One region of the Pseudoalteromonas sp. SWN166 genome, then DNA from elsewhere that is predicted to be linked to it. Evidence: predicted binding sites of a transcription regulator. Region 1 holds the regulator's gene; the other holds the start of a gene.
The links. The regulator FliA, encoded in region 1, starts transcription of late flagellar genes. The targets are predictions, from matches to a motif close to CTAAAGNTNNNNNNNNNNNNGCCGATA.
Positions count from the first base shown of each region.

Region 2: I6F49_RS18120 (DUF5610 domain-containing protein) is a predicted target of FliA. The motif match lies at 1,695-1,721, and genes of this name have one in related genera.

Region 1 is NZ_JADYXB010000007.1:94,252-105,062, forward strand. Features, by position in the region: gene fliR (flagellar biosynthetic protein FliR) at 1-15, shown strand, start outside; gene flhB (flagellar biosynthesis protein FlhB) at 25-1,155, shown strand; gene flhA (flagellar biosynthesis protein FlhA) at 1,228-3,339, shown strand; gene flhF (flagellar biosynthesis protein FlhF) at 3,361-4,842, shown strand; gene I6F49_RS06225 (MinD/ParA family ATP-binding protein) at 4,835-5,695, shown strand; gene I6F49_RS06230 (RNA polymerase sigma factor FliA) at 5,722-6,432, shown strand; gene cheY (chemotaxis response regulator CheY) at 6,473-6,856, shown strand; gene I6F49_RS06240 (protein phosphatase CheZ) at 6,874-7,647, shown strand; gene I6F49_RS06245 (chemotaxis protein CheA) at 7,663-9,843, shown strand; gene I6F49_RS06250 (protein-glutamate methylesterase/protein-glutamine glutaminase) at 9,902-10,811, shown strand, end outside.
Region 2 is NZ_JADYXB010000045.1:13,602-24,412, reverse strand. Features, by position in the region: gene murI (glutamate racemase) at 1-460, opposite strand, end outside; gene I6F49_RS18120 (DUF5610 domain-containing protein) at 526-1,665, opposite strand; gene trmA (tRNA (uridine(54)-C5)-methyltransferase TrmA) at 1,828-2,925, shown strand; gene I6F49_RS18110 (thiol:disulfide interchange protein DsbA/DsbL) at 2,995-3,633, opposite strand; gene I6F49_RS18105 (thiol:disulfide interchange protein DsbA/DsbL) at 3,650-4,273, opposite strand; gene I6F49_RS18100 (serine/threonine protein kinase) at 4,308-5,282, opposite strand; gene ccoG (cytochrome c oxidase accessory protein CcoG) at 5,366-6,796, opposite strand; gene I6F49_RS18090 (hypothetical protein) at 7,069-7,428, shown strand; gene I6F49_RS18085 (hypothetical protein) at 7,428-7,634, shown strand; gene I6F49_RS18080 (UPF0149 family protein) at 7,659-8,246, opposite strand; gene I6F49_RS18075 (type II secretion system protein N) at 8,269-9,027, opposite strand; gene gspM (type II secretion system protein GspM) at 9,031-9,504, opposite strand; gene gspL (type II secretion system protein GspL) at 9,501-10,709, opposite strand; gene gspK (type II secretion system minor pseudopilin GspK) at 10,706-10,811, opposite strand, start outside.

The sequences.
Region 1 (10,811 bases):
GGTTGCTCACCTTAGGAGAAAGGTATGTCTGAAGACTCAGGACAAGAAAAAACAGAAGAACCCACATCCAAAAAGCTTGAAGAATCTAAAAAGAAAGGCCAAATAGCGCGCTCAAAAGAGCTAGGTACTATGTTTGTACTTATTTTTTCGGCTATATCGCTTTTAATGTACGGACCCGAAATTGGCAAAGGTTTATACAACGTAATGGGCCGAACCCTTAGCTTAAATCGCAACGAAGCCTTTGATACTACTAAAATGTTTGCCGTATGGGGAGAAGTTGCAGACGCACTAATGTTTCCTATGGCTATGTTTGTATTAATTATAGTGTTAGCTGCATTTATCGGTAATACGTTGTTGGGTGGTTTTAACTTTAGCTGGGAAGCCGCCGCCCCTAAAGCAAGTAAAATGTCGCCAATGAAAGGCTTTAAGCGCATGTTTGGCCCGCAAGCGGCTATTGAGCTTATAAAATCACTTTTAAAGTTTGGCTTGGTTGCAAGTTTTGCTGTGTTTTTAATTAATACTTATTTTGATGAAATACTGCATTTAAGTTTAGAAAGTGCACCGGGTAATATTATTCATGCCTTAGAGATTTTAGGCTGGATGTTTTTAGGCCTTTCATGCACTTTAATTATTATTGCGGCTATTGATGCGCCATTTCAAAGTTATAACCATAACAAACAACTTAAAATGACCATGCAAGAGATTAAAGATGAGTATAAAAACTCTGAAGGTGATCCTCAAATAAAAGCGCGTATTAGGCAAACACAACGGCAAATGTCGCAAAACCGCATGATGCAAGACGTCCCAGACGCTGATGTTATTGTTACCAATCCAACTCATTACTCAGTGGCATTAAAATACGATACAGAGCGCGCAGGAGCGCCCATTGTAATTGCGAAAGGTATTGATGAAATGGCGATGCAAATTCGTAAAGTAGCAATAGGTAACGAAGTACCTATTTTAGAATCCCCCATGTTGACGCGAGCGCTTTATCATACAGCTGAAGTAGGAGAGCAAATACCTGATCAGCTATTTACCGCTGTAGCTCAAGTTTTAGCGTATGTATTTCAGCTTAAACGCTTTAATAAAGGGCGCGGAAAACGTCCAACTAAACTTAATAATAAGCTCCCAATCCCCGACGACTATAAGTATTAAACTGCTAACTTAGTAACTTGGAATAGTTATTGCTAATTCTACGTAGTGTCAATTTTTTGAAATTGTAGAATTATGAGTTTTAAAGCGGTATTACAACAACTTAACAGAGATAAAAAAGACTATGCCAAAGGGGTAGGTACTCCTTTGCTGGTGCTTGCTGCCTTAGGAATGGTGATTTTACCGTTACCGCCATTTTTACTCGATATTCTTTTCTCGTTTAATATTGCCCTCGCATTAGTGGTTTTACTCGTGACTGTTTACACGATGAAGCCGGTTGAGTTTGGTATATTCCCCTCTGTACTACTTATCGCTACGATTATGCGCTTAGCGCTTAACGTGGCCAGTACTCGTGTTGTACTACTTGAAGGTCACAATGGTGGTGACTCTGCAGGTAAAGTAATTGAAGCGTTTGGTTCAGTGGTTATTGGTGGTAACTACGCTGTTGGTTTGGTCGTATTTTTAATTCTGATCATTATTAACTTTGTGGTAATTACTAAAGGTGCTGGGCGTATTTCTGAGGTATCTGCACGTTTCACCCTTGATGCAATGCCGGGTAAGCAAATGGCCATTGACGCCGATTTAAACGCTGGTTTTATCAGTGCTGAGCAAGCGCGTGACCGCCGTGAGGAAGTAACACGCGAGGCCGATTTTTACGGTTCAATGGATGGTGCAAGTAAATTTGTAAAAGGCGACGCCATTGCAGGTATTGTCATATTAATCATCAATATTGTTGGTGGTTTATTTGTAGGGATGATTCAGCACAATATGGGCTTTGGCGATGCCATGGAAGTATATACATTACTTACCATTGGTGATGGCTTAGTTGCTCAACTTCCTTCTTTATTGCTTTCTATTGGTACTGCAATTGTTGTAACACGCCAAAATGAATCGCTCAATATGGGTGACCAATTCAAGAAACAACTTGGTAATGAAAAGTCATTATTTATTGCTTCAGGTATTTTGATCATCATGGGTATTGTGCCTGGCATGCCGCACTTTGCTTTTTTGAGTTTAGGTGCGTTACTAGGCTATTTAGCTTACTACACACAACAAAGTAAATTAAAAGCCGCTGCTGCAGAAGCTGAAGAGGCCGCCAATGGTGGAAGTGCAGCAACGGGTGTTGCAAATAAACAAGAACAAAAAGAACTTGGTTGGGATGACGTTCAACAGGTTGATGTAATTGGCTTAGAAGTAGGTTACAGATTAATTCCTTTAGTTGACCAATCACAAGGTGGTGAGTTACTTAATCGTATTAAAGGTGTACGTAAAAAGCTTTCCCAAGAACTTGGTTTTTTGGTGCCGCCTGTGCATATTCGCGATAATTTAGAGCTTGACCCTAATGCTTACAGAATAACGTTAATGGGTGTTTCAACCGGTGAGAGCGAGCTTAAACATGGCGACGAGCTAGCGATTAACCCAGGGCAAGTATTTGGTCCAATTAAAGGCGTTGACACTAAAGACCCTGCTTTTGGCCTTGATGCAGTATGGATAAAACCCGATCAAAAAGATGAAGCGCAATCACTCGGTTATACCGTAGTTGATTCTGCCACGGTAGTTGCAACCCATATTAGCCAGTTATTAACCAACAGTGCAGCGTTATTACTAGGACATGAAGAAGTCCAAAACTTGCTTGATATGCTTGCTAAAAGTCATCCTCGTTTAGTGGAAGGACTAGTACCCGATGTATTACCATTAACTGCAATTGTAAAAGTACTACAAAATTTATTGAATGAAGGGGTGGCTATTCGCGACATGCGCTCAATTGTTCAAACCCTTGTTGAATATGGCCCGCGTAGCCAAGACCCTGATGTATTAACGGCCGCAGTGCGTATTTCTCTGCGTAGATTAATTGTTCAAGATGCGGTGGGTATGTCATCAGAAATCCCTGTCATAACCTTGGCGCCTGAGTTGGAACAGATGTTGCATCAGTCATTACAAAATGCAGGCGATGAAGGTGCCGGTATTGAGCCAGGACTTGCAGAGCGACTTCAAGTGTCATTGACACAAGCGCATCAAAATCAAGAAATGGCCGGTGAACCTTCTATATTGCTAACGTCAGGAATGTTACGCACTGTGTTATCTCGTTTTGTTAAGTACACCATTCCAGGATTGAGAGTGATGTCTTATCAAGAGGTACCAGATGAAAGACAGATCAAGATTGTTAGCTCTGTAGGCCAACAATAAGATTTTAACAGGGGTTGAATCATGAAAATTAAACGTTTTTTTGCTAAAGATATGCGCACAGCACTTAAAGAAGTTAAAGATGAGTTAGGTGTTGATGCGGTTATTATGTCAAATAAGAAGCTGGCTAACGGTGTAGAAATTGTAGCGGCAGTTGATTATGACAAAGCAGCCCCTAAAGTAGCAGCGCAGCCACAGCGTACTGCTGAGCCTCGTGTTCAAGCGCCACAGCAAAGTATGCATAATTTTATAAAGCCAGAGCCTCAGCGTGCCAAACCTGAGCCTCAAGCAAAAGTGGCTGACAGCTTACAAGCATTATTAGAGCGTCAATCACCGCGTCCACGTTCTCCTGAACTAGCATCTATGTTTTCACAATCGGGTATTGATACTACCGATAACTATCAAGAACCTGCTGCGCAGCCGCGTACTAAAAATATGTTTGCACGTGATGATGTAGCCCAGGCACGTCCACAAACTCAAGCCGATAGCTTAGGTTTTGATGATTTAGACCGCGACTTTGATGATTTAGATAGCCCGGTAACTGCTCGCCCACAAAATAAAAATAATGAAAGCGAAGAAATGACAACAATGCGTGAAGAAATGAACGCAATTCGTCAATTATTAGAACATCAAGTATCGGGTTTAATGCAGCAAGATATGGCACGTCGCGACCCAACTCGTGCTTGTATGGTTGACCGTTTGGTCGGCATGGGTATTGATAAAGAAGTCGCGCAGCAAATGGCATGTTTTGTACCTGACGATGTATCTCGTCAACAAGGCTGGAAAGCATTGCTAACAATGGTTGAAGATCAAATGCAAACAACCAATAACGAAATACTTCGCCAAGGTGGTGTATATGCGTTAGTGGGTCCAACCGGTGTGGGCAAAACCACGACAGTTGCTAAGCTTGCAGCGTTAGGTGCACAAAAGTATGGCGCTGATAAAGTGGCCTTAATAACCACTGATACGTACAGAATTGGTGCTTATGAGCAGCTTGCAACTTACGGCCGTATTATTGGTTGTGGTGTTAAACAAGTTAAAGATGCTAATGAGTTAGCTGAAGTTTTATATCATTTACGAAATAAACGTCTAGTGTTAATTGATACGGCAGGTATGAGCCAACGAGATTTACGCTTAACTGAGCAGTTAAATACGTTAATGCGCAACCAACGTGTGGACATTCGCAACTACCTGGTACTCAGTGCCACAGCGCAAATGAATGTATTACAAGAAACTGTACGCCACTTTAAAAAAGTACAGTTAAGTGGTTGTATTTTCACCAAGTTAGATGAATCATTAAGTTTGGGTGAGATTATTAGTATTGCGATTCAAAATCGCCTTCCAATAGGGTATCTTACTAACGGACAACGAGTACCAGAAGATATTCGTGTTGCAAATGCTGAAAAACTAGTGAAAAAGGCTGAGCAATTATATTTAAAAAGAACAAAAGCACAACATTCAAGGCATCAAGCAGTGGCGCCAAGTACAGTAGGGATGTATGATTAACACAGTATTAGATCAAGCAAGCGGCCTGCGCAAAATGAGTCAAAACAATAACAACGGCGTTAAAGTTATCGCTGTAACCGGTGGTAAAGGTGGGGTGGGGAAAACAAATGTTTCTCTAAATACCGCTATTGCACTAGGGCAGCAAGGTAATAGAGTACTAGTACTGGATGCTGACCTAGGTTTAGCAAATTGTGATGTGATGCTTGGTTTACGTGTAGAGCGTAATTTATCACATGTTTTGTCTGGTGAATGTGAGCTTGACGAAATTTTAGTTGAAGGTCCTGCTGGTATTAAAATTGTACCCGCTACATCGGGTTCGCAAAGTATGGTTGAGTTATCACCATCGGAGCATGCTGGACTAATTCGTGCGTTTAGCGAATTGAATACCGAATTTGATATTTTAATTGTAGATACAGCCGCTGGTATTTCGGACATGGTGCTGAGCTTTTCGCGCGCAGCACAAGATGTAATGGTTGTGGTATGTGATGAGCCAACATCAATCACAGATGCTTACGCACTTATTAAAGTATTAAGCCGTGAGCATGGCGTTTATAAATTTAAAATTGTTGCCAATATGGTCCGCAGTATGCGTGAAGGCACTGAATTATTTGCAAAGCTATCTAAGGTTACCGATCGCTTTTTAGATGTATCAATGGAGCTAGTAGCAACGGTTCCTTATGACGAAAATATGCGTAAAGCAACGCGTCGTCAAAAAGTAATAGTTGAGCTCTTTCCAAATTCGCCAGCCGCTCTTGCGTTTAAAACGCTGGCAACAAAAGCAGTTAAATGGCCAATACCAAACCAACCATCTGGGCATTTAGAGTTTTTCATTGAGAAACTAGTAAACGGCTAATTATGACAATATTGGTGAATAGAGCTATGGGATATCAATCAACACAAAACTTAAATGTGATTGTTGAGAAGCATGCATCACTTGTCAAAAAAGTGGCATGTCATCTAATTGCTCGATTACCACCTAGCGTTCAGCTTGATGATTTAATTCAATCAGGAATGATAGGTTTAATAGAAGCTTCAAAAAACTTCGATGCAACTAAGGGCGCAAGCTTTGAAACCTTTGCAGGTATTCGTATTCGCGGTGCCATGCTTGATGAAATGCGCCGTGGTGACTGGGCTCCTCGCTCAGTACATCGTAAAAGCCGACAAGTTGCAGAAGCAATTACTGGGCTCGAAAGTAGGCTTAATCGCGAACCAACAGATACAGAAGTTGCTGAAAAACTTGAAATTTCACTCAATGAGTACCATCATATTTTAAATGATGTGAATGCGAGTAAAATACTAGGTATTGAAGACCTTGGTGTTGATGAGGATGTTATTACTCCCGTAGGCCAAGATTTAGCGCAAGATAAACCTTTTAATAATGTTAAAAATGATCGGTTTAATGAGTCTTTGCTAAGTGCAATTAAGTCATTACCAGAGCGTGATGCAATGGTGCTTTCTTTGTACTATAACGATGAAATGAATTTAAAAGAAATAGGACATATACTCGATGTAAGTGAATCGCGTGTAAGTCAGATACATGGTCAGGCGATGATTAAGCTTAAAGCTAAAATCAATGACTGGATAAATTAGTAGTAAGTAAACAAAGGTTAATACCTCACTGGGGGATGTTTTGGATAAAAACATGAAAATTCTTGTAGTTGATGATTTTTCAACGATGAGACGCATTATAAAAAACCTGTTACGTGATTTAGGTTTCACTAACGTTCAAGAAGCTGATGACGGGTCTACAGCTTTGCCTATGTTGCAAAATCAAGTGTTTGATTTTGTAGTTACTGATTGGAATATGCCTGGAATGCAAGGTATTGACCTTTTAAGAGCAATTCGTGCAGATGATAAGTTAAAACATATCCCTGTATTAATGGTAACGGCAGAAGCTAAAAAAGAACAAATAATAGCTGCAGCGCAAGCTGGCGTTAATGGTTATATTGTTAAGCCTTTTACGGCTGGAACATTAAAAACTAAGTTAGAAAAAGTATTTGAACGCTTAGGCTAATGATGGGGGAGAGGCTTATGCCAGCACTAGCTGCGCCTCAAATAACGTTAGAACAAGCTCGTCAGCTCGTTGTTTTTTTAGAAAATGATGAGCAAGATAAAGCAAATCAGTTGATTTTAGAGACTGCCTCGCAAGAGCAGTCTGAATTATTTGCTGAAGTTGGAAAGTTGACCCGTCAATTGCACGAAGCCCTCAAAAGTTTTGAGCTTGACACTCGCTTAACTAACATAACGACTGATGCTATTCCAGATGCTAAAAAGCGGCTTAATTATGTTATAGAAATGACAGAAAATGCGGCTAATAAAACAATGGATGCAGTGGAGGCTAGTCTTCCTATAGCCCAGCAATTAGCAGATGAAATATCTCATATCAAACCGACATGGGATCGTTTAATGAGCCGCGAGATCGAGCTTGGTGAGTTTAAACAACTTTGCCACAGTATCGATAAGTTTATGAATAACTCTCATCATAAAACAGATGAGCTTCAAAGCTTAATGACAAATGTACTAATGGCTCAAGACTATCAAGACTTAACAGGCCAAGTTATTCGCCGTGTTATAGAACTTGTTAGGGAAGTAGAAGAAAGCTTACTTCATCTTTTAACAGCGTTTGCTGAACAAGATGACAGTGACAGCACCGTGAATAAAGTAGAACAACAAAAAATAAAAGAACCAGTTGCCACACAAACTTTAGCAGGTCCTGAAGGCCCTATTATTGATAAAGAATCGCGTAACGATGTTGTATCTGATCAAGATGAAGTCGATGATCTTTTATCAAGTTTGGGCTTCTAAGAGGAGAGTAACTGCATGTTTGAAGTCGATGAAGATATTTTACAAGACTTTCTCGTAGAGGCAGGAGAAATCCTAGAGCTTTTATCTGAACAGTTGGTTGAACTGGAAAATAATCCAGAAGATACAGAGTTACTAAACGCTATATTTAGAGGCTTTCACACTGTAAAAGGTGGTGCAGGCTTTTTAGCTATGACAGAACTTGTTGATGCTTGTCATGGTGCTGAAAACGTATTTGATTTATTACGTCAAGGCGTGCGGACGGTCAATTCAGAGTTAATGGATGTTATTTTACAAGCGCTCGACACCATTAATGAAATGTTCGCGACTATCCAAAATAGGGATAAGCCAGAACCTGCAGATCCTGAATTACTTCATACCCTTCACATTTTAGGCCTACCTCCAACAGAAGATGAGCTTAACGGTGTATCTTCGAACAATGAAGTTGAACAACCTCAAAACGAAGTAGTTGATACGCCCATAGTTGATGACGAAGATCCGTTTGCATTTGATGAACTATTTAGCGGAACGCCTTCGGTTAGCGATGCTGAAATTGATGAAATAACTGAAGACGAATTTGAAAACTTACTGGATGAACTACACGGTAAAGGACAAGGTCCTGTAATTGAGAAGCCAGTAGCAAGCAGCAATGACTTTAATGGTGACATTACTGATGATGAATTTGATAGCTTATTAGATGAGTTACATGGAGTTGGCAGTTTTGGTGATGTTGCTAGTAAAGCACCTGTAGAACCAGCAAAACCAGCCTCAAGCCCGGTTAATTCATCAGATGATGAAATTAGTGATGACGAGTTTGAAGCACTTCTTGATGAACTTCATGGTAAAGGCACTGCACCTAAGTCAATAGAAAGCACGCCAGCTGTGAATCAGCCCAATATTCCTGCAACACCAGTTGCTAAAGCTAGTGAGCCTGTAAAAAAACCAGAGCCTGCGAAAGCACCTGTTTCTAAACCGGTAGAAAAGCCTGTTGTGAAAGCAGCACCCGCAGCGGCAAAAAAATCAGCGCCGCCAGCAGCAGAAACTACCGTTCGTGTAGATACAAAACGACTTGACCAAATTATGAATATGGTTGGTGAGTTAGTCCTTGTGCGAAACCGTTTGGTGAGTTTAGCAACTAACTCAGACAGTGAAGCAATGGGCAAGGCTATATCTAACTTAGATGTGGTTACTGCTGATATTCAAGGTGCAGTAATGCAAACCCGAATGCAGCCAATCAAGAAAGTATTTGGTCGATTCCCTCGAGTTGTTCGCGATTTAGCGCGCAGTTTAAACAAAGACATTGACTTAAAGCTTGTAGGTGAAGAAACCGATTTAGATAAAAACTTGGTGGAAGCACTTGCCGATCCGCTTGTGCATTTAGTTCGAAACTCAGTTGACCATGGTATTGAAATGCCCGCTGTTCGTGAGGCAGCAGGTAAGTCTAGAACAGGTAATGTTACTTTATCAGCGTCCCAAGAAGGCGATCATATTTTGCTAACCATTAAAGATGATGGCGCTGGTATGGATGCTGAAAAGCTGAAAAAAATAGCAATTAGTAAAGGCGTGCTCGATCATGACCAAGCGAGTCGACTTTCTGACACCGAAGCGTATAACTTGATTTTTGCACCCGGCTTTTCTACAAAAGAAGAGATATCTGATATTTCCGGTCGTGGTGTAGGAATGGACGTGGTGAAAACTAAAATCACCCAATTGAACGGTTCAGTAAGTATTCAATCTGAGTTAGGCGTAGGTACTATTTTAGAAATAAAAGTACCACTTACCTTGGCTATATTACCGACCTTAATGGTGATTGTTGGCTCACAAACATTTGCGTTACCACTTGCTGGTGTGAGTGAAATATTCAACTTAGATTTAACGAAAACAAATGTAGTTGATGGGCAATTAACAATTATTGTGCGTAAAAAGGCAATACCGTTATTTTACCTTGAGCACTGGTTAGTAAAAGGCTCAGATCGTTCTCAGCGAAAAGCAAAAGGCCACGTAGTCATTGTCCAAATTGGTACGCAGCAAATAGGTTTTGTTGTTGACTCGCTAATTGGTCAAGAAGAAGTTGTAATTAAACCACTTGATGCATTACTACAAGGCACGCCAGGTATGGCAGGTGCTACAATTACTTCGGATGGTGGCATTGCACTGATTTTAGACGTTCCAAACATGTTAAAACATTACGCAGGCTGATAATAAAGTAGGTATATATTTAATATATACCTACGCATAAATTTAATAAGAGAGCTAAATGGCCGTTAAAGTTTTAGTTGTTGATGATTCAAGCTTTTTTCGCCGCAGGGTAAGCGAAATTCTTGAGCAAGATAGCGACATACAAGTTATAGGCTTTGCTGTGAATGGCAGAGAGGCTGTTGAAAAAGCAGCTCAACTACGTCCTGATATGATTACTATGGATGTCGAAATGCCTGTGCTCGACGGTATTAGCGCAGTTAAAGAGATTATGGCGAGTAATCCAACGCCTATTTTGATGTTTTCATCACTTACGCGTGATGGCGCAACTGCAACATTTGATGCGCTAGATGCAGGAGCAATGGATTTTTTACCGAAAAAGTTTGAAGACATTGCACGCAATAACGAAGACGCAATAAAGCTTTTACAAAGTAAAGTGAAAGACATAGGGCGGAGACGTTTACCGCGAACATTTAGAGTTCCAACACCGCCTAAGTCAGTAATTCCAACTAAACCAACAACAAGTTCACTTTCGCAAAGAACAAGCACATTAACGCCTTCCATAAAACAGCCTGATAGAAGCTTTCAAAAAGTAACCCCTGCAACATCGTCAGGTTCAAATGTTGCCTCAATGCGAGCAAGTGGAAAGCAATACCAGCTTGTTGCTATTGGTACTTCTACAGGCGGGCCTGTTGCACTGCAAACTATACTGACTCAATTGCCAGCTAATTTTCCTCACCCGATTTTACTTATTCAGCATATGCCAGCTGCATTTACACCTGCATTCGCAGCGCGCTTAAATGGTCTGTGCCAAATAAAAGTTAAAGAAGCACAGCAAGGTGACCGCTTACAGTCTGGAACTGCTTATTTAGCGCCTGGTGGACAGCAAATGATGGTAGAAGGGCGTGGAGCAAATAGAACTCTGCGCGTATTTGAAGATCATAGCGAGAGAATAAGCTATAAACCGAGCG
Region 2 (10,811 bases), on a different contig from region 1:
ATTGCTCAGCTAAGGCTACTAACTCCACACTGCTATATAGATTAACAACTATATTACGCGCATGTTCAGCAATTAACGTTTTAGTGTATGAACTGGCGACCGTTGCTGGTGTGGCTAATAAGCCAATATGATTTGAACGTGTTAACTCAGCGGCAGGCTTTATTGCTGGCACAACACCTACAATTGGAATATCTGTCACTTGGCGCACCGCACTAAGTGCAGATGTAGAAGCGGTATTACACGCTATTACAATTAGATCAACGTTAAGAGCGTTAGTTTTGATGAAATGAATAAGTGAGCATAATCGGTTAATGATTGTTTGCTGGGATTGAGCTCCATAAGGTAGTAAAGCATTATCCATAAAATAGCTGTACTGAGCATTGGGGATACTTTGCTTTATATGCTCAAGTACAGTAGTTCCACCAATACCTGAATCAAAGACCATTATATGCGCTGACAAACTACCGTTCCCACTTTACTTTAAGAACGGCAGTTTGCCATGAGGTATTTATAAAAGAAAGTAGTTTAACTTTGCGTGGTTTCTAAATCAGTAAGCCTGTCGGCTGCCGAATTTAACTGATTAAGGTTTTCGAACATAGACTTTGTGTAATCTACTAACTTATCTATTTGTTCCTGATCTTGATTTAACCACTGTAGAATTCCAGCTAGTTGATTTTGTAATCCAAGCTCACCCGCTTTTTCAAAAGCATTTTTAAGGTCGTCATTAAAAGGGGCTAAACCCTCAGCTACTTGCTTTTCGGGTGCTGGTTTATATTCTTCATAGCTTTTAACTGTTGCTATTGTTTTTGTTTGGCGTAAATCCATAGAAAAAGCCACCAGCTGATCACTCTCTAAACTCAGCTCTTGTGCTTGTTCAAATGCTTTATCTAGGTCACCACCAAAAAATGTTTTACTTAAATCTTGTAAATCTTCCATCATCACATTAATCGCTTCTTGCTCTTGCTCATTTAAGTCACCATTTACCGACATCGAAAATGATACCTGTCGAGATTGCGATGATGAGCTTGCGAACGACTCGCTATTACTGTTTTGCTGATAGCCGCTTGCCGACTGAGATTCAAATGCATCTGCAAAGCTAATACTTACCTCGTCACCTTCTGCGGTGGTAAATTTATACTCTGCATTACTCGTCATACTGACATATTGAGCCTGGCTTATATTTACGCTGGCAGGTTGTGGGTTAAATAACGACTCTTCAAACTTATCGAGCCCATTGTAAATTCCCTCTTTGGACTTATTAATCCCCTCTTCCATGTCATCATTAAATACACCAGTACCTTTGAGTTCATCAACAGCGTCATCAATCCCTATTTGGACTCCTTTGCGCGCGTCGCCTAACATATCTTTGAGCTTTTCGTCATCAGCGCCGTTAGCTTTTGCTTTGTTAACAGCACTACTTACAAAATCGAGTACGTTTTTTACTATTTCATCAAAATCAAAGAGTGGTTTATCTGCTTTTTTTTCTGCCATAGGCAATCCAAGTTGCTCAGCCATTTTATCGCCAAGCACCTTTGCGGCCAACTCTCGGCCTCGTTGTTGATAGCTATCTTGAGGAGACGTAATTGTAGGTTGCTGTATATCAGCTTTATTATTGAATTTATTGATGTTGTTGTTTGGCGTAAAGCCATAATTACCTATTTTCATGATTCGTCTCCTAAGCGTGCGTAGTTTATTATCGGCTATAACAACAAAAACTAAAGTACAATGTTCAATAAAACAGCATAAATGCTAGCCAAAACTAGACAAATACGCAGCGCTCCCTACAATAGCGCCGATAAACAGATCTTAGAGAAGGTAGTAGCGTTAATGGCAGTTATTAAAATAGATACCACACAGTACCAAACGCAGTTAAGTGAAAAAGAGCAGCGTATTAGTGCGCAGTTTCAACGTTTTGGTGTGGAGCAACTAGAAGTATTTAGCTCAGAGCCAACTAACTACCGCCAACGTGCTGAATTTAGAGTATGGCACGACGGTGACGATCTGTTTCACATTATGTTTGATCAACAAACAAAAGAAAAAATCCGTGTTGATACGTTTGACCCCGCTGCGCCTCTAGTAGGTGAAATAATGCAGGTGATGATTGAAAGCCTCAAGCCTTGCGAGATATTACGTCGTAAGTTATTTCAAATTGATTACTTATCAACGCTAAGCGGTGAAATTTTAGTAAGCTTGCTTTATCACAAACCACTTGATGAAGAGTGGCTAAGTGAAATTAAAGCACTTAAAGAAAAGCTAAGCAGTAAATACAAGATTGACTTTATAGGCCGTGCTCGCAAACAAAAAGAAGTGCTGGGTGAAGACTTTGTAACTGAACGCTTAACTGTTAATGGTCAAGAGCTTATTTATCAACAAGTAGAAAATAGCTTTACTCAGCCTAATGCAAAAGTAAATATTAATATGCTGGAGTGGGCGCAAGATTTATGTAAACCACTTAAAAATGATTTATTAGAGCTGTACTGTGGTAACGGTAACTTTTCAATTGCATTAGCGGGCTGTTTTAATAAAGTATTAGCAACAGAAATATCAAAATCATCTGTTCACTCAGCTCAATACAACATTGCTAAAAATAACGTAGAGAACTTAGATATTATTCGTATGTCGAGCGAAGAGTTTACCCAAGCAATGAATGGCGAGCGTACTTTTTCTCGTTTAGACGGGATTGACCTTAAAAGCTATGACTGCCAAACCATATTGGTTGATCCACCGCGCGCCGGCATGGATGAATTAACGTGTGACCTTGTGGCTAACTACGAAAGCATAATTTATATATCGTGTAATCCAGAAACCCTAGAGCGTGACCTTGATCACCTAACACGTACGCACAACGTTAAGCGCTTTGCTATATTTGATCAGTTCCCTTATACACATCACATTGAGTCGGGTGTGTTCTTACAGCGTAAATAATAAATATGCTCAGTAAACGTTACCCATAAAAAAAGCTCCTTATAGGAGCTTTTTTAGTTTTAGCTAAATTTATTTGCTAGCTAAGTAATTAATCAGTTTGCTAATATCTTCTGGTTCAGTAATACCCGACTCACGACCTAGGTTTAATTTATACTTACCATTTACAATAAAGGTAGGTACGCCACGTAGTGCGCCTTTTTCTTTAAAGTAGTCCTGATCACGTTTCATTTTAGAGCTTAGCGTACGTACCGAGAAGCTTTTGAAAAGTTTATCAAACTTATCGCCATCAACGCCCTGTGCTACAAATATGTCTTTTACATCTGCAAGCTCATTAAATTTAGCGCGTTTGGTATGAATGTGGTTAAAGATTGCAGAAATAATCTGATCTTTTTGTGGAAGCACTTCTGCAGTAGCAAGTGCCTGGCTCATCATCTGTTGATTTTCTGGGTCGCGTACACCTACGAAATCAACATGGCTCTTTTTAAATTTAACGTTTTTATCAAGCTTAGGCTTAAACTCACCAATTACTGCTTCCATGTTGTTACATGCAGGGCAGTAAAATGAGAAAAACTCTTTAATTTCAGGCTTTTTAGTTGCGCGCTCAGAAACCACATCGTAATGCACGCCTTCTTCATACGTTGCTGCAAAGCTTGTTGCCGCCATAGAAAGTAGTACTGCAAGCAAACCTGCTTTAACTAATTTAATCATTATTATGCTCCGAAATTTATAGTGCTAATAAAAATGCAACTAACTCATCAAGTTCTTTTTGATTTTTGATGGTGTTGAGGTTTATTTTATATTTGTCGTTAACAATAAAAGTAGGAACGCCCGTTAAGGCACCTAATTTTGAATATTTGTTTTGATTATCTTGTAATGCTTGCTCAGCAGCAATTACTGGCATGCTTGCCATGTCTTGATCGAATGTTGCGCTATCAATACCATTTACTTCAAGTAGTTTTTTAACGTCTTTCATTTCAGTTAAAGGTGCACGTTGAACATGAATACTTTTAAAAATTTGATCGCTAATGCTCTGTGCCTGACCATGCTGTTTAGCAATTAAATAAGCAAAGCTTAAATTACTTTGAGCTTGCGGCGACACACCACCTAAAAAGTTAACGTGGTTTTTAATAAACTTGGCGCCTTCTGGCAGACCTTGTTCAATTGCTTTTGCTACTGGTTCAAACTTAAAACAATGCGGGCAATAATATGAGAAAAATTCAGTTACTTGCGGTGATGCACTTTTATCCACATCAATAACGGTGTATTGATTATCAACTTCAAACTGCGCAGCAAATGCTGCAAATGGTAAACATAAAAGTAATAAACTCAGTTTTAATTTTTTAAGCATTGGCATCTCGTTGTACTTGTCTTTAAATAAAATATTACGGCAATAATTTTAACGGTGCTTCTTGCAGTGCTGCAAGTTGCTCCTTCAGTGCTAAAATTTGTTGCTCCCAGTATTTGTCATCAGCAAACCATGTAAAGTTCCGCACAAAGGCAGGATCGCTCCATCGTTTAGCTACCCATCCCATGTAATGGATAATACGCATTGCTCGCAGCGGTTCAATTAATTTGAGTTGAGAGTGATCAAAATCACAAAACTCTTCATACGCATTCACAAGGGTGTCTAACTGTAACAGTTGCGTCGCTCTATCGCCACTGAGCATCATCCATAAATCTTGTATTGCAGGCCCTTGGCGGCTGTCATCTAAATCAACAAACATGAGCGCATCGCCTGCCCACAAAATATTACCAACGTGGCAGTCACCATGTAAGCGAATACTTTGCACATCTTTATACTGTTTTTGCGCCTGCTCTATCACCAAATCTAAAATAGTATAAAAAGCAGTATTTATTCCCATAGGCACTAAGTTACTTTTTTGTAGATGAACTTTGGCTGTATGCAAATACTCATCGCAGGTAACTGTTGGTCTGTAAGTAAAAGGTTTTGTTTTAGCGACTTGGTGCATACGGCCAATTAAACGCCCCATTACATCAAGCTGGTCTAAATTATCAACCTCAAATAAACGCCCGCCTACACTTGGAAACAACACAAACAAATACCCTTCGTGTTCAAACAAGCTTTGCCCATTATATAAAATAGGGGCTACAACAGGCACTTCTGCTTCTGCTAGTTCAAATGCAAAATCATGTTCTTCTTGAATTTGCTCCCTACTCCAACGCTCTGGTCGATAAAACTTCACTACGTAACGCAGACCATCATCGGCTTTAAATTGGTACACTCTGTTTTCATAGCTATTGAGTGCTAATAAACCTGACTCGGCGTACACACCTACGCTTTCTATTGCATCGAGTATTAGGTCGGGTGTTAAATCAATAAAACTAAATTTACTCATACTCTTCTTATATAAAATAAAAGCGGGTTATATACCCGCTTTTGTTAATTGCTATACCAGCCTACCATAAAGGCAGATTGTTATTACCGCGCTTTAAAAAAGTTACTTGGCTGCGATATTGTTTCATCTGGCTCACTAACCGGCGAAAGCACAAAGTTAAACTCTGTCATTGGCGCTTTTAAATCATAAGGGTCCATTACAAGTGACAATGGTACATTATGAGATTCACCTGCTTGCACAGTAAATGATTGCTTCCCTATGTACTTAAAGTTATCTAAACCTTGCACTTTAATATTAAAGGTTTGCTCGTACTGCGCTTTATTAATTACCTTTAACGTATACGTGTTCTCTACCAAACCATTAAAATCAACACGATATAATTGGTTTCGATCACGAATAATATCAAAGTCCATTGTTTTACGCAGTGCTATATTAGCGACAAGTGCACCCGTAAGCACAACAAGTATGACCGTGTAACCGATGATTTTAGCTCGTAGTGGATTCGTTTTATTTTCTGGCGTTTCGAGGTTTCGCTCAGTCGTATATGAAATAAGCCCACGCGGGTATTCCATTTTGTCCATTACGCCATCACATGCATCAATACATGCACCACAGTTAATACACTCAGCTTGTAGCCCGTTTCTAATATCAATACCGGTTGGGCATACTTGAACACACAAATTACAGTCTATACAATCGCCCAGCTCTAAATCTTTATGGTCTACTTTACGTGAGCGCGGACCACGGCTTTCACCACGGCTTTCATCGTACGTTACTGTGTATGTGTCTTTATCAAACATAGCTGATTGAAAACGTGAGTAAGGACAAATGTGTAAACACATAATTTCTCGCATCCAACCTGCGTTGCCATAGGTACATGCTGCAAAGAATATAATGCTTACTAGTGCATAACCACCTACATTAAAAGTGACAAAATCAGGAAGTAATTCTCTTATAGGCGTAAAGTAACCCACAAAAGAAATAGCCGTATACAACGAAAACAATACCCAACTAGTATGCTTTGCTGTTTTTCGCCAAAGCTTATCAAAGTTCATAGGGCGTTGATCGAGCTTTTTACGCTGATTAGCCGTGCCTTCAAACTTTTCTTCGAACCAAATAAAAATAAAGGTCCATACAGTTTGCGGGCAGGTATAGCCACACCACACCCGCCCATAAAAGGTGGTCACTAAAAATAGTGCAAATGCTGCCAGCATAAAGATAAACGCTAATATGGTGAAATCTTGAGGCCATAGCGTTAAACCAAAAATATTGTATTTTTGACCAATTAGATCAAACAGCACAGCTTGCTGGCCGTTAAAATTAATCCAAGGTAGTAACATAAACGCAAGTAGGCCTAAAAAGCCAATGCGCTGCCTAAGTAATTGATGTAGGCCTTTTACAGCACGCACATAAATACGATTTCGGGGATTGAACCTATCATCTTGACGGCTTAAATCCGGTTTTTGGATTTTCACCTCTACAGGGATATTCTTTACTTTAATTTGCTTGTCCATCGAAGTTCCTCAACGCCGCTTGGAAATAAAAACCCAGCAATACTCAAGTACTCTATACTTAAAGTTAGCAAGTTTACTTTAATAAATTGCCATCTCGAATACTTTCAGATATTTCAGAAATATCTGACTGCTGTTAACCATTATAACAATGTTGGTTAAAATTACTGGCATAGATTGCTAATAATTTATTCATCCCAGCTACTTGCTTTTAAAGTGCAGTTTATTACACTGCATGGTAATTCAACCCTACTTAGATCAAGGTTTACGTATCCATGAAAAAATTTCTTATTTTGGTAGTTGTGATCCTTGCCTTTTTTACTATCGACCACCCTCTTATAAAAGAACCTCGAGAAAAGTTATTAGGTGAAGGCATTGGCTTTTTAAGTGATGCGAGTAAGGTTAATAGAAGCCCTGCTGCCAATATGGCTAAAAATAGAATAAGCTCACAGTTAAAGCTTTCTGAATCTGAGGGTGAGTACGTAGAAAAAACATTTACAACTGATGACTCTGTTCAGTTATTTCACTTACGCTATTGTCGTGAACGTGACTTAAACCTTTACTTTTATGACGAACGTTTAAATACGGTGTGTAAAATAGTGACTGACGCACTAGAGCAAAAGCGAGCTAAGTAATGGATTTTTCGAATTTAAATAAAAAAGCAAGCGACTCATTTCATAAACAGCGCAACATGCTTAAACAATTAGCACAAGGCAAAACGTTAAAGTGTGAAAAATGTAATGGAGTTTTAACACTTGATTTAGCCACCAGCGAGCCTGGTAAAGGTATGGTAAAGTGTAAGCAAGGCTGTACTGATATTGTATTAGAACTAAGCGCTTAGATTATCTAAGCGCTTAAGCTAAAACTATTCGTCCCAGCTGTCATCAGTTATTAAACCACTATTAATGGCAACAACTTCTATGAGCTCCGCAAAGCCTAGTGCAAAGTCACCCATTGATTCATATTGATACTGGCATAAGGCTTCTTTAGTCATACTATTTTGCTGAGCAATCTGAGTAATTGCTTGCTGATCAAGAGCAAAAAAGCTCAGTGTACTTAATGCACTCTCTAATGCTTCTTTAAATTCAGCATCTAACTCAGGTGCATTTAAAAGTGGCTCTGCATATGCTTTAGTAGCCACTAAAAAGCCTTCGCTCCATGGTTTACAAAACTCAAGAGTAAACTCAACGGGTAGTTTGTATCCTGTTTCAAATACTTGCTCACTAATTTTATGGTATAGCGCCATAAACAAAAAAAGCATTTCTTCATCTAAATCATTGGCTGTACTTGGTAATATTTGCTCAAGCCACTCGTGCACATCTAATGGGGTGGGCGAACAAATAACGCCAAATAAATAGCCTTGGCTTTGCTCAAGGGTCATTGCTTTAGATTGGGTATTTAAAAATGTGCTGAGCTGCTTTGCTTGCAGCTCAGTAAATTGGGGTATTTGCATTAAAACTCTTTATATTCAAATATTAAAAGTTGAGCGGATAACGACCTTGGCTATCTGGTCGGCCTAAAAATTTAACCGCATCATGTACATCTTTAGGTAAGCTCGCATCTGGTTTTACATACCCTGCCACACTAAAGTCGAAATTAGCTTTAAGTGTAGCATCTGCTTCAAGGCCAAGCGTATTATCTGGGTCAATTAATATTGCCACGTCACCCGACTTACAGCTTAACTTGCCAGCCAGAGGACCAATATTAAACCACCCATTTAAGCCTTGTACGTCAATATTAGGGCTCGCTATTTCACCTTTTAATGAATCACAATAAGGTGCGCCTGAGCTGTATTCATTAAGCTCTAAAATTACGCGCCCTTTAGCGGTAACAGGCAGAGGAAGTTGCACACGTTGCATTGCACGCTCTACAGTGGAGCGTACTAGGGCGTCAGTTACTTTAACTTTTTTATTAAAAAGCCCATAGCTTACATCTGCGTATCCCGAAATATCAGTGCGCTCTCGTGCATTACCAAACTTTATATTCGCATTTAACTTGCCTGTAAACAATTTCCACCCGGCAATATCCCAGCGCACATTATTTAACTGCTCGCCATCAAAGCGAACTTGCATCATTTGACCTTGCCAAACAGTGCCTACAGTTTGGCCAACTTCTAGCTGCTTTGGTAAGTATGGCTTTGCTACATCAAGCGCAATACTTGCTGGTAATTTAATAATACAAAACACAATAAAACTAATTAAAAAGACAGCCGATAACGTTATTATTTTTTTCATTAATTAATTCTCTAATACTAGACGGCTTACACGCACATAGCCTGATTTATCATCGCGGCTTAAATCTAAGTTTTCAATTTTTAAACTGTGCTGGTTCACTAACTCATCTAACCACTCTATTAACTGATTAAATTCTACGGAGTCGAGCGTTAAACGAAGTGAACCCGTACTAGGCTGCATTTTACTAATATTTATTTGATAGCGACCTCGTGTAGAGTTAACAATTTGGCTTAAGTTTGTATTACTCGCCACACTCGTGTTGCCTGCGGCTTTTAGTTTTACAATACTTTCGTCAACCCAAGCTAATAGCTCTTGTTGTTTTATTTGAGATTGCTGTGCTTTTTCTATCGCATTATTTAATGGTCTAAATATTCCCATTACTAAAATAAAAATAATAAACACACCACCAGCAACCATTACCAATTGTTGTTCTTGCTCTTTAAGCGAACGCCATTGTTGCATTAACTGCTTTTTCATACTGCACCTCGCAGTTTAATTTCGCCAACGACATAATCACCGTCGTTATTTAAAGACCCTTGCTCAACCGTTAAACCTTGCTTTTCAAGTATGATTTTTACTTTACCAAAGGTTTGGAAGTCTTTAGCGCGTGCACGAATGCGCAGCTCATTGCGACGTTTGTCATAACGAAGAGTTTCAGGTGTAAATTCGCTCACTTGCGAAAACACATCAACCAAGTTAGTTGTTAATTCTAAAAAGCCTGTTTCGCTTGAACCTTGCACTTTATCTAATGCGCCTCTAATTTGGCTTTTAATTAAATTAGGACGAACTTTAGTGCCCGGAAATGCTTTTTGGTATCTATCGACGACTTGAGCTTTAGCTACTTCTACTTGTGTATTAAGTTGATGCAACTCAATCGCTTTTATTGTAATTGTAGCGGCCAATGCAACACTTGCTATAATTGCGGCGCCTTTCCAATAACCCCACCATAAAGCGCTTTGTTTTTTAAGCTGATACATACCTTGGCGTAAGTTGAACTTAACGCTATCTAGCTGCTTTGCAAATAATGCTAAAGGAAGGTCGTACTCACTCGTTTGCGCTTGTAAGTTAACGCTCTCAGGAAACTGATTAGCAGGGCTAAAATGTTTAATATCAGGATTACCCATGGCTGTTAAATAGCCACTTAACCAACTAGATTCAACCGCACCAATATGCCATTCTCCTTGCTTAAATAACCATTGGTTATTGAGCTCAATTGCAGTTATTGCGCCCTCCTCTGCTGTTGGTAACAACAAAGCATCGGGTAATATTCTGTATACTGATAAATTATGCTCAGTAAATAATGCGAGCCATTGTTCAAACCATTCACGGTCAGTCATAGCTACACGTATCGCATGTTGCTCTCCAAGCATTGTTGGCTGCGCTACTGCTATAAACAGTTCATCTACGTCACATGCTATATCTTCTTCGAGCATATACGGCAGTGCTTGCTCGAGCTTACGATTCCATTTTGTTGGCAAGGCAACCGTTTTTAATTGCACTTGATCACTTGGTAATAACACGACCACTTCTCGGGTAAGTGCTTTTTCGCTTAACTCACTTAAATGATCTGCATTTGGTAACTCGCCACTGGCTATTATTTCTTGCTCTTGTGGTGAGTAAATTAACCAATTAAGCAACTCTTGCTCGGTTTGACCCGTGCGGATCAACAGTATTTCTGTCACTGTACGCCTCCAAATTTTCGCGCCAGTATCGTTACGTCGCCGTCTTTAGCGTACAGTAATGTGGTCATCGAAAAACGCAGGTCGACAAAATTTGCCTGCGTT